2 regions of the Pelosinus sp. IPA-1 genome follow, and region 2 is predicted to be linked to the other one. Evidence: a T-box and tRNA genes for the amino acid it is inferred to sense, from the RefSeq annotation. Region 2 holds a T-box; the other holds one or more tRNA genes.
The links. The T-box of region 2 lies ahead of ileS (isoleucine--tRNA ligase). A T-box ahead of a tRNA ligase gene usually reads a tRNA of that ligase, here a tRNA-Ile.
Positions count from the first base shown of each region.

Region 1 (6,527 bases), on a different contig from region 2:
ATGCGCATGACTCATAGTTTAGAAGTATCACAAATATCTCGGACAATTGCCAGAGGGCTAATGCTGAATGAGGATTTAACAGAAGCAATTGCTTTAGGGCATGATGTAGGACATACCCCATTTGGACATGTTGGTGAGTACGCTCTACGTGATTTAATTGGACATTATAATCATAATGAACAAAGTTTAAGAGTTGTAGAGCATCTTGAACGTAGTGGAAAGGGGTTAAATTTAACACTGGAGGTAAAGGATGGAATTTTAAATCATACAGGTGCAAATAAACCATTTACCTTAGAAGGTAATATTGTCCGTATTGGCGATCGTATTGCTTATCTGTGCCATGATTATGACGATGGTATTCGTGCAGGTATGATTAAAGCTGTTGATTTACCGGAAAAGGTTGCTCACATATTAGGTACAAATCCTTCGAATATGATTACTGTTATGGTATCTGATATGATTAAGAATTCAGATGGCTATAATGAAATAAAATTGTCTGCAAAAGTTAAAAATGCAATGGAAGAATTTCGTGAGTTCATGTTTCAAAAAGTTTACCATTCTGCGGAGTTAGAATCTGATCGTAAGAAAGCAAAATATATCATTCATAAACTCTACGAGTACTTTACTCTTCACCCAGAAAATTTACCTCAGGAATTCTTAGAACGAGAAGAAAATTGGGGGCTAGAAGCAACCATTGTTGATTATATAGCTGGTTTGACGGATATATATGCTGTTCATTTATTTGAAGAATTATTTATACCTTCAAAATGGATTGCTCGGTAAATCGCATAATAAGATGAATCTAGTAATAGAAAGGTAATCGGCGGATAGTTCGATTACCTTTTATTTAAAAAAAACACATAAATTTTTAGAATGTAATGTGTCGAGGCATACTTTAAATTTATTATCAAATAATATAAGTGTTGTCAATAGGCAAAAGAGGATATTTATAAGTTATCTTGAATACTATTGTTTATGAAAGAATTTAATAAATAAATTGGTGGATTAAAAGCTAAGTAGAATCCGATTATCTCTAGTATAAGATAGTAAGTATAACTGTATATTTATATTCTAGAAGGATTATGGGAATTTATGTAGAAATAAATCACAAAATCAAAATTAGATTTTCTTTTAATTAGATTGGATATGCTATTATTAGCAGGAAAATGAGAAAAAATAGCGAAAATATGACAAATAGGTTAATAGTATGGATTTGCTGTAATGGTATCTAGTCGGAAGAAAAAGCCACAATTGCTATAGGGTAGGTTAAGGGTGAAGTTATGAAAGATGCGGTTTATGATGAGTTTATTGATAGATTACGTTCTGAAAGTGACATTGTAAGTATTCTATCAGATTATGTTCCTTTGAAAAAAAAAGGAAAAAATTATTGGGGCTGCTGTCCATTTCATCATGAGAATACTCCGTCATTTTCTGTAACACCTGAAAAAGGATTTTTTTATTGTTTCGGTTGTCAAAGCGGTGGTAATGTATTCAATTTTTTGATGAAAATTGAAAACGTTAGTTTCTTTGATGCGGTGAAAATGTTGGCTCAAAAAATGAATATTCCTTTGCCAGAAAAGAACAAAACACCACAAGAGCTGGCAAGGGAGCGGGAACATACTAAATTATACCGTGCTAATGAATTAGCTAGGGAGTTTTTTTATGCTTGTTTGACAAAGACAGTCTATGGGAAGCAAGCAAAAGAATATCTAGAATCCCGTGGAGTTACAAATGAAGTTATTGAAAGTTTTAAAATTGGTTTTGCTCCCCCAGCTTGGGATAAATTATTGCATGCCTTCTTAGAACGGGGTATAGAGCAGGATATTATGCTAAAAGCTGGTTTAATTGTGGAACGAAATTCTGGTGATGGTGTTTATGATCGGTTTCGTAATCGCATTATGTTTCCTATTTCTGATGTACGTGGTCGGGTAGTTGGTTTTGGTGGAAGAGTGATTGATGATAGCCAGCCTAAATATCTAAATTCACCAGAGACCCCTGTTTTTAACAAAAGATATATTTTGTTTGGTTTTCATGCTGCTCATAAGTTTATAAAAGAATCTGGGCAAGCCATCGTAGTAGAAGGCTATATGGATGCTATTACTGCCCATGCATATGGCATAAAAAATGTAGTAGCCTCATTAGGAACAGCTTTTTCTCCAGAACAAGCAAAGTTATTACTTCGCAATGCAAATGAAATATGTTTTGCTTATGATAGTGATACGGCTGGTCAAAATGCTACGGTCAGAGCTTTGACAATTCTGCGCAGTATGGGAGCAAATGTGAGAGTGGTATTAATCCCTGATGGAAAAGATCCCGATGAATTTATCCGTAAGCATGGTGCTAAAGCTTTTAAGACATTGATTAAGGAAGCTAATGATGTTTTGGAGTATCAAATCAAGCAGGCTTTTGATAATACAGATTATAGTAGTTTAGAAGGTAAAGTTGCCGTAGTAGCAAAAATAGTTCCAGTGTTAGCTTCGGCGGACAATGCTGTAGAGGTGAACACGCATATTGCGCGTATATCTCAGATGTTGGCAATTGACGAAAGTGCAATACGTAGTGAAGTTCGTAAATATTTGTTTCAAAATAAAAAGGATAAAAATGTAAATGTAGGAAAGAATATATCTAATATATTGGTTACGAGAAAACCATCGATTGCGATAGAGCAGGCCGAAAAACATCTTATTCGCTTGATGTGTGGAGATAGCTCCCTTATACCATATATTGAAAAAGAACTTTCTGTTACAGAAATACAGGGAGAGCACAGGCGTGAAATAATCGAATTAATATTTAAAGAGTATAATATGGGAAAAGATATTACGGATACTGCTTGGACGATGATGCTAAGTGAGACAGCAAATGCGGAATTATCCCATATTATGTTAATCGATATACAATACAATGATAGTGATAGTATAAAAATGGTTGATGATTGTATAAAAAATATGCGCCTAACAAACTTAAAGTTATTGTATGAACAGTCCCGATTAAGGGCTGATGAATTAGAACGTCTGGGGGATAGTGGTTTTCTGCAGGCATTAGCAGAAAGTCAACGAATAAAAGATGAAATTAATAAATTACATTGTGTTTAATCAAAAAAAAAACTACGCCTTGATTGGAGTGGCCAATGGAGGAGGGGAGTAAAATGACAGAAAAAAAGACAATTTCGAGTGAATATGTAACTAAATTAGTGAACAAAGGGAAAAAACAGGGTGGCGTGCTAACTTATAGTGAAATCATGGATACTCTCCAAAGTGAAGATTTATCTCCTGATGAAATTGAAGAGATATATGAGGTCTTTTCTAGTAAGGGAATTGAAATAGTTGATGAACTTCCGGATGATACTGAAAGAGCAGATGAGCCTGATGTTGTAGAGGTAGAAGAAGTAACTCCTGAAGAAGTTGATATTGATTTAACTATTCCAGAGGGGATTAGTATTGACGACCCCGTTCGCATGTATCTTAAGGAAATTGGAAGAGTACCTTTACTGACGGCTGACGAAGAAATTAAACTGGCACAGCGCATGGAGCAAGGTGATGAAGAAGCCAAAAGACGTTTGGCAGAAGCCAATTTGCGGCTTGTAGTTAGTATTGCTAAACGTTATGTTGGGCGTGGTATGTTATTTTTAGATTTAATTCAAGAAGGTAACCTTGGACTAATCAAAGCTGTTGAAAAATTTGATTATAATAAAGGTTACAAATTTAGTACGTATGCTACCTGGTGGATTCGTCAAGCAATTACTCGTGCAATAGCCGATCAGGCGCGGACGATTCGTATTCCTGTGCATATGGTAGAGACTATTAATAAATTGATTCGTGTATCTAGACAATTACTACAGGAATTAGGGCGTGAGCCTCAACCTGAAGAGATTGCAAAAGAGATGGATATTAGTGTTGAGCGTGTAAGAGAGATTATGAAAATTGCTCAAGAACCAGTATCTTTAGAAACGCCAATTGGTGAAGAAGAAGACTCTCATTTAGGAGATTTTATTGAGGATCAGGATGCACCAGCACCAGCTGAGGCAGCTTCTTTCATGCTTTTAAAGGAGCAGTTAGAAGAGGTATTAGAAACTCTTACTCCACGAGAAGAAAAGGTTCTTAGACTGCGATTTGGTTTAGATGATGGACGGGCTCGCACATTAGAAGAAGTAGGACAACACTTTGGTGTTACCCGTGAACGTATTCGACAAATTGAGGCGAAAGCCCTCAGAAAACTACGTCATCCTAGCCGTAGCAAAAAATTAAAAGACTTTTTAGAGTAAAAAACTAAAAAAAATATAAAAATCTTATAATATGAAAAAAAGTTGTTGACGTAATGTTGAAATTGTATTATAATTGTCAATGTTGACGACATTCCTTGATAGCTCAGTTGGTAGAGCAATCGGCTGTTAACCGATCGGTCGTAGGTTCGAGTCCTACTCAAGGAGCCATCTTATATGGATTACAAACAGGCTTTCCTTGGAAAACCTGTTTTAATATCTCTAGGGCCTATAGCTCAGCGGTAGAGCAGCCGGCTCATAACCGGCTGGTCCCTGGTTCGATCCCAGGTGGGCCCACCATTTTATATTACGCAATAAAGGCCCGTTGGTCAAGCGGTTAAGACACCGCCCTTTCACGGCGATAACGGGGGTTCGATTCCCCCACGGGTCACCATAATGGGCGATTAGCTCAGCTGGGAGAGCGCCTGCCTTACAAGCAGGATGTCGGCAGTTCGATCCTGTCATCGCCCACCATTTAAAAATGAAATGCAAAGCAGCATATGCTTTGCATTTTTTTACGGATTAGAGAACTTATTACAATTTTTTCGATTCTAAGTAAAGTAACTAAGGCTTTTGCCTGCAGCTTTATGACTTGGTACAAGCCAAGTCTTTTTTTATAAGTATGTGCTCCAACTACTAAGGAAGAATATTGTATTGCTGCACAAAGGGATTGACTGTCGTTTATGATCCTTTGTGTGCTTTTTTATTTTAGTCGTTGAAATGTTTGTTTATTGATTAGTTGTAAGTTATTTTTGTATAATAACAGAAAGAAAATAAAGGATGAGGTGTAATGCATTGAAGCTTGTTGGAAGATTAGCTGCGTTGGCGGAATTGGTGCCGGAGGGATCGCGTGTGGCAGATATTGGTACTGATCATGCTTATTTACCTATTGAATTAGTGCAAGGGCATATTGTTACTTCAGCAATAGCTGGTGACGTTCATCTGGGGCCTTGGAAGGCAGCAAAAGAACATGTAGATGCCCTCGGGCTTACGCACCGAATTTCTGTCCGTTTAGGTGATGGAATAACAGTGCTTTCTCCAGAAGAAGTGGATGTTGTTATTATTGCTGGTATGGGTGGTCAGACAATTATTGAGATACTAACAGGAAAGCCTGAAGTTACTAAGTCGCTTAAACGTTTAATTTTGCAGCCTATGGTGGCTGCGAATACTGTGAGACGTTGGTTAAATGAAAACCAATGGGATGTTGTTGACGAAAGATTGGTCCAAGAGGAAGGGCGATTGTACGAAATAGTTGTGGCCGAACCAGGGAGGGCAACTAGTTGTGAACCTATTATGTACGACATTGGGGAAAAACTGTGGAGAGATAAACCGGAACTTCTATCTGTACACATTGATCAACTCATTGCTCAGACTAAACGCGTCTTACAGGAGATGTCACTCAGTGATAATGCAAAAAAGAGCCAAAAGTATCATGAATATACCGAAAGATTACAACAATTGGAGGCTAAACGGCGATGTCTGTAAAATGTCAAGTAATTATGGATGCAATGGATAAGTTAGCGCCAAGGCATTTAGCTGAAAGTTGGGATAATGTAGGTTTATTAGTTGGGAGCCCATCCCAAACAATCCATAAGATACTAATTACCTTAGATGTTACGAAGGAGGTTGTAGAGCAAGCGATACTCGATAATGTAGATCTCATCATTGCTCATCACCCTCTTATATTCAAAAGCATTACATCAATACGAACAGATTTGCCGCAAGGGCAAGTTTTATCTAGTCTGATTAAGGCAAATATAGGGGTCTACGCAGCTCATACTAATCTTGATTCAGCGGAGGGGGGCGTTAATGATGCTTTAGCTGCCTGTTTAGGTTTGCAGGATATTGAACCCTTAGCAGTAAACTCCACTGAAAAGTTATGCAAATTAGTAGTGTTTGTGCCGCAAACTCATGTAGAAGTGGTGCGAGAAGCGTTAGCAGCGGCTGGGGCTGGGCATATTGGAAAATATAGTAACTGCACATTTTCGGCAAATGGTATAGGTACTTTTTTACCTTTAGAAGATGCAAAACCATTCATTGGTAATAATGGCAAGTTAGAATCTGTTGAAGAAAGCCGCATTGAAACAGTTATGCCCGAAAAAATTAGTCGTAGGGTAATTAAAGCGATGATTAAAGCCCATCCCTATGAGGAAGTTGCGTATGATTTATATCAACTAATGAATTCAGGTAAAGAATTTGGATTAGGTCGTATAGGTAAGCTCGAAATACCTATGTTGTTTTCAGATTTTGCGGATCGGGTGAAAAAATC
Region 1 is NZ_BSVC01000007.1:244,470-250,996, forward strand. Features, by position in the region: gene QSJ81_RS18200 (deoxyguanosinetriphosphate triphosphohydrolase) at 1-783, shown strand, start outside; gene dnaG (DNA primase) at 1,281-3,092, shown strand; gene rpoD (RNA polymerase sigma factor RpoD) at 3,128-4,261, shown strand; tRNA gene QSJ81_RS18215 (tRNA-Asn) at 4,354-4,429, shown strand; tRNA gene QSJ81_RS18220 (tRNA-Ile) at 4,484-4,558, shown strand; tRNA gene QSJ81_RS18225 (tRNA-Glu) at 4,578-4,652, shown strand; tRNA gene QSJ81_RS18230 (tRNA-Val) at 4,657-4,732, shown strand; gene QSJ81_RS18235 (tRNA (adenine(22)-N(1))-methyltransferase) at 5,054-5,743, shown strand; gene QSJ81_RS18240 (Nif3-like dinuclear metal center hexameric protein) at 5,734-6,527, shown strand, end outside.
Region 1: it has a tRNA-Ile gene. The T-box ahead of ileS (isoleucine--tRNA ligase) is inferred to sense a tRNA for this amino acid. The anticodon was not compared.

Region 2 (6,527 bases):
CTACCGAAGATGTGCGATACAGAGATGTTCGCCATACTTGCAACCAATGGAATGCTGGTCAAACGGCCTATATTAATTACTGGTAATCGAGTATTGGTAGGATTTAAGGAAGATGAATGGAAGCAAATTAAATAGGAATTAGGAGTGTATTAGTAATGAAAAATTTTGAATATTATACCCCTACTAAAGTGGTTTTCGGTAAGGATGCGGAAGCGCAGACTGGAAGCCTTATTCAAGCACAGAAATGTAAAAAGGTGTTAGTACATTTCGGAGGCAGTAGTGCGAAGCAGTCAGGCTTGCTGGACAAAGTATTTGATTCTCTCACAGATGCAGAGATCGAATATGTTACTTTGGGTGGTGTGGTACCTAACCCTAGACTTTCTAAGGTATACGAAGGTATAGATCTGTGCAAAAAAGAAAATGTTGACTTCATTCTAGCTGTAGGTGGCGGTAGCGTTATTGATTCTGCCAAAGCCATCGGCTACGGTATGGTAAATGACTGCGATGTATGGGATTTGTACGAAGGCAAAGCTAAGGCAACCGGATGCCTGCCAATCGGTGTCATCCTGACTATTGCAGCAGCGGGTAGTGAGATGAGTAGCTCCTCTGTTATCACCAAGGAAGAAGGATGGCTAAAGAGAGGCTGTAATACTGACTATTCACGATGCAAATTTGCTATTATGAATCCCGAGCTGACATATACGTTACCACAGTATCAGACGGAAAGTGGCTGTACTGATATTCTAATGCATACTATGGAGCGTTATTTCACCACGGAAAGAAGCATGGAAGTGACAGATAGTATCAGCGAAGGTTTGATGAGGACCGTGATCCATAACGCAAAAATACTGATGCATAAACCCCAATGTTATGATGCACGTGCAGAAATAATGTGGGCTGGAAGCCTTTCACACAATGGATTGACAGGGTGCGGTTCTGTTGGTGACTGGTCGTGCCATCAGTTGGAACATGAGTTGGGCGGCATGTTCGATGTAGCTCACGGTGCGGGCCTGTCGGCGGTGTGGGGAAGTTGGGCACGGTATGTATATAAGGCTGATGTAATGCGTTTTGTACAGTTTGCGGTGAATGTGTTGGGGGTGTCCAACGATTTCAAAGATCCTGAAAAAACCGCTCTAGAAGGTATCAAAGCCATGGAGAATTTTTATCAATGTATTGGTATGCCCACTTCTATTAGAGAATTGGGTGTTGAATTAACAGACGAGCAGATTCACGAGTTAGCTTACAAGTGTAGCTTTAAAAAAACGAGAACCATCGGCAATTTCCAAGTTCTAAATATGGAGGATATAGAAAAAATTTATATCCTGGCGAGATAATCACAAAGAACAATGAGTAGGAGGCCAATCATTCATTGATTAGCCTCACTCCTTGTAAGTTGGTCTATATCCCCTTTGCAAAGGCGATACAAAAAACTAAAAGGATGTTATTTTTATCTCTAAACGAGGCGATAGAAGCTAAAAAAAGGTTGCTATTATGCAACCTTTTTTTAGCTTCTATTAATTATTTTTCGTATAACTTCTGTCACTCGCATATAATCATCGTTTCCAACAGGATAAGACGGAGGCCTACGGTCCGCTACCTTACCGTCATAAACCATTTGAACTTTAACTACTCTATGGTTTTCTCCGCCCCAAGTTTCAAGACCTATAGAAACTCTATATTGGGTATTAGGAGGATGGGGTGGACTAGCTGGTACCATAGCGGCTGCTTCAGGGAAAAATACTTTTGCCATTATGCTCACACTCTTTTCTTATTAGTAAAATTCCTTTGGAATACCTTTAGTATACCTTTGGACTTTAAGTTAAGCAAGTTAAAGTCTATATTATAAAGCATTAGACGTGAAAAAGCGTATAAGGTTAATATCTTCGTAAGATGGGGAACCTATTTTCTTGTTAATAGAATTAGCTATATTGCTTTGTGTACACTGGAATTATTTGCTGCTTTTCGCTTATTGCTAATCGTTTATATATTAAAAATAAAATTAATAAGGTTTAAACAGTGAAAAAACAAGCAGCATGGCTAATTTTAACAATGATTCTAGCTTCTAATACAGCCATTAGAAACATATCCTTCTACAAGGCCATGATTGTGAAGCGTGTTTTACTGATGATAAAACTAACCTTCGAGAGCAAAGTCTACATCAATTGATGGTATTTAATAGCATGATAGTGCCCTAGCGGAGTAGGTGCATCTTGTTTTCCAATACAAGCTATTCTTTATTAGCTTCACAATAAGAATCACAGAAGGCGGTAAAAAACATCCTATTAGTATTGTATTTTGTTCAATTAGGAAGAAGGAATTTTCATTTTTACATTGAAGTAATAATAATTAGTAATAAATAAGGAGTATTTGTTATGTTGAAACAAGAAGAAACAAAACAGCTTGTGAAAAAATATTTTTCTGAGGCTAGTGACGAACAAGTAGAGAGACTTCTAGGAGAGTTAACTAGGGATATTGAAATTACAATCCATGCTAGAATAAGAGAATTAGTTAATTGCGAGAGGATTAAAAAACTATCAAATGCTTGATTAAAGATGCAAAGAGGTGTTTTTTGTGGATAATATAAAAGAAATAAAAAAAGAAAGTGAATGGCGCAATCATCCTATTGTCATTTTCGTTGGAATACTAGTATTGTACACTGCAAGTAACTCGATTATTGCACTATTTAATTTGTAATTACTCAAAGTGGTCATTAATTTTGCCGCCTTAGTCTAATGATTTTCAGCGGATTGTAAGACATTTACTATGGCGAAACATATATTATCGCTAAAAGATAATGGCAATTTGCTAGTTTCCTTTGTGGGATAGTACAATAATTCGCAAAATAAGGAAGCCACGAATATACGTAGCTTCCTTATTTTGCGAGTAGGTTTATGGGGTTAGTTGCATTAGTAGTATGTGAGAATAGAAATATACCAAGCAAGATTTAATAATTCAAAAATAGCGTTCTGAAATAAGCCAGCTACAGCCTCAGGGATGCAGCTGCTTTTTTTATTGACATTATTAATAGGATACTAGGTATTTCATTGGATCGATAGGAGTATTGTTTACACGCACTTCGTAATGGACATGGGGGCCGGTGCTTTTGCCAGTGCTGCCAGCATAGGCAATAACCTGTCCTTTCTTGACTTGCTGTCCGACATTAACAGCTAGCTGGGAGTTGTGGCCGTATAGTGTTGCAATACCATTTCCGTGGTCAATTTGTACTAGATTGCCATAGCCACCAGCCGGGCCACTCGCTACGACTTCGCCGTCGGCAGTTGCTACTACTGGTGCGCCCATGGTATAAGCAATATCGACACCAGGATGTAACTCATTACCGTCGCCGAATGGCGAGATTCGCCAACCAAACCCTGAAGTAATGGTTCCTCGAACAGGCCAAATAGAAGGTGTTGCAACTAAGTTAGCAGCTGGTTTAGGGGTAATCGAGGGTGGAGCTGGCAAGCTGGGAGCTGTGTACGCAGTAACTTCATTTGCTGTTGCCACCTGTGAGGTAAGCGGCAAGTGTAATTGGTAGAAGAGTATCGATATAAGTAGCATACATAGCAAGAAGATGCGCCATGGTGCTGAGAGTGTTAGCATTTTTTTGATAACATTTGTCTTTTTTGCAGTCTGAGTTTCTATAGGATCTGTCATTACTGGGGTTCCTCCTTAAACATAGAATTATAAGATAAAAGGTAGCGTATAGGAAATTTGTCTACCATTTTACATTATAGCGGAAATCGAGATATTTTGCCTGCCTAAAATTAAAAATTCTGCTGAAAATAACAACTTGACGCGACTTACGAAACATGAGAACATAGTAACGGCTAAGTTTTCATAATGGAGATGACAAATATGCAGATATCTTTACAACAATTTCGTAAGTCGATGAAGGCAATCATAGTAGTGACTGTTTTTTTAGCCATCGCAACGACTTTTTTTTTACAACGTACGAGTCAGCGGACGCCAATGAGTGTCACAGTTACTCAAGTCAGGACTGTTAGTAAACCACTAAACATTGAGCGTGCCGGATTGGTAGTGCATGCGACGATGGTTCCTGTTTACACTGAAGGGGCAGGCCGTGTTAATGATGTCTACGTTACAGCAGGTCAGGTAGTGAAGGCTGGTCAGCCGCTAATTAAACTAGACATCACTGGCGGGGATAGTAAGGTTATGGTCGCGTCTAACTCTACGCCAGTAGAAGTCTCTTCGGCTTCGAAGGATATATATGAAAAGGCATTAAATGAATACAATCGGTATAAAAAACTCTATGAACAAGGTGCTATTGCCCGTAAACAGTTGGAAACTGCGGAAGGGCGTCTACAGGCGGCTCAGGCAGGCATGCAGGGTTCGCAAGAAGGTATGACAATACCTGAAAGACCGGTTACTACTGTCGTGAACGGCCCGGTTACGATTCAGTCACCAATTGATGGAACGATTACTGGAAGCGTGGTAGCTGCCGGCAGTACGGTTACGGAAGGGCAAGAACTTATGTCGCTTGGCAGTGGGCAAGATGTAGAGATTGTCGTGCCGCTGGAACAAAGTGAGTTATATTTTATCCAGCTCGGCTCAAAAGCAGTTATCGAGGTAGCGGGACAGCAACTGGCGGGGCAGGTTTCCGGCATTTATCCCGAAGTTAAAGATAAACAAATTGCGTCTTTTATGGCGCATATAAAACTAAGCCAGCCGCCAGGGGATATGTTACCACTGGGAATGTCTATTACCGTGCGCATTGCTACCGGACAAGAGGTCGGTACGATAGCGATTCCGGCCCAAGCCGTGCTACGTGACGCAGAAGGACAATATTTTATTTTCTTCGACATTGAAGGAAAGGCAATTCGTCAACAGGTTACAGTCGGTGAAGTAATTGGAGATTTGTTGGAAGTTACATCAGCTATACCACAAGATAGCCTGGTAATAACAACTCTTATCGATCAGCTTAAAAATGGGGATACTATTACTGTTCTAGAATAAAATAGCATAAAGTCCTGCACTACTTAGGATAAGTGCAGGACTTTTGAGTTATATTCAGAGCAAGAGAAGAAGGATATGAAGCAATATCTTTTGTTCATCCATTGACAATATAAAAAGCAGGGCGTATACTGTTGGTAAATTAATAGAAGTATTTAAAAAGCGATGATCGGGAAGAGTATTCATGATTTTACATACACAGAGAGTAGGGATTGCTGAGAACCTATGATGATAATCTGAAGAAAATCACCTGAGAGCTGATGGCTGAAATTAGAGTAGGTCAATTCGTATTTCTGCGTTAAAGGATAAGGTATGTTAGTACCTGAATGATGTGTTAAAGGTGGTATAACGAATGTAAAACTTCGTCCTGGACAGGATGAAGTTTTTTTGTTTTTAGTGAAGGGATAGAATGGTGAAGGCTATCGAGAAAAAGGAGTTTTTAACATGTATAAAAAAGTTGATTCCAAAAATAATTTCGTAGTAATGGAAAAATCCATTCTTGAAAAATGGAAAGAGAAAGATATTATAAAAAGAAATTTTCAAATGAATGAAGGTAGTGAATATTTTACCTTTTACGACGGCCCTCCTACAGCCAATGGTGCACCTCATATTGGTCATGTCGTTACTCGAGTGATTAAAGATCTTATCCCTCGTTATAAAGTTATGAAAGGATATCATGTTTTACGCAAAGCGGGTTGGGATACGCACGGTCTGCCTGTTGAACTTGAGGTAGAGAAAGCTCTTGGTATATCTGGAAAACCGCAAATTGAAAAATATGGTGTTGAAAACTTTATAAAAAAGTGCAAAGATAGCGTGTTTACCTATGCAACCCAGTGGAAGGATATGTCCGAACGGGTAGCTTACTGGATTGATATGGATAATCCTTATGTTACCTATCAAAATGAATATATTGAATCGGTATGGTGGTCGTTGAAACAGCTCTGGGATAAGGACTTGTTATATAAAGGTCATAAAATTGTTCCTTACTGTCCGCGTTGCGGGACCGCTCTATCATCTCATGAGGTTGCCCAAGGTTATAAAGATGTGAAGGATAGCTCTGCTTATGTTAAATTTAAACTAAAGGGTAAAGATACCTACATTCTGGTATGGACGACAACACCATGGACCTTGCCAAGTAATGTAGCTCTTGCAGTAAATCGAAAATATGATTATGTGGAAATCATCAATCAGGAAGAGCATTTGATCATTGCCCAAGATCTGCTTAGCAGGATTGATGGTGAGTATGAGGTAGTAAGAGTATTTAAGGGAGAAGAGCTTCTTGAACAGGAGTACGAACCAATGTTCTCTTTTGTCACTCCTGAGAAAAAAGCCTATTATATTGTTCATGGTGATTTTGTAACTCTCAGTGATGGTTCAGGTGTAGTTCACATAGCACCTGCTTATGGAGAAGATGATAATCGTGTAGGGCAGAAATATGATCTGCCGTTGATAAATTTGGTTGATGTGCAGGGGAATTTTGTGAAAGAGGTCACCCCCTGGCAGGGGATGTTTGTTAAAAAAGCAGATGAAAAAATTATTGAAGTTATGAAGGGAAA
Region 2 is NZ_BSVC01000004.1:413,245-419,771, reverse strand. Features, by position in the region: gene QSJ81_RS11830 (arsenate reductase family protein) at 1-135, shown strand, start outside; gene QSJ81_RS11825 (iron-containing alcohol dehydrogenase) at 156-1,334, shown strand; gene QSJ81_RS11820 (hypothetical protein) at 1,505-1,750, opposite strand; gene QSJ81_RS11815 (hypothetical protein) at 2,373-2,546, shown strand; partial or broken gene QSJ81_RS11810 (M23 family metallopeptidase) at 3,022-3,414, opposite strand; gene QSJ81_RS11805 (efflux RND transporter periplasmic adaptor subunit) at 3,856-4,974, shown strand; T-box leader at 5,128-5,344, shown strand; gene ileS (isoleucine--tRNA ligase) at 5,416-6,527, shown strand, end outside.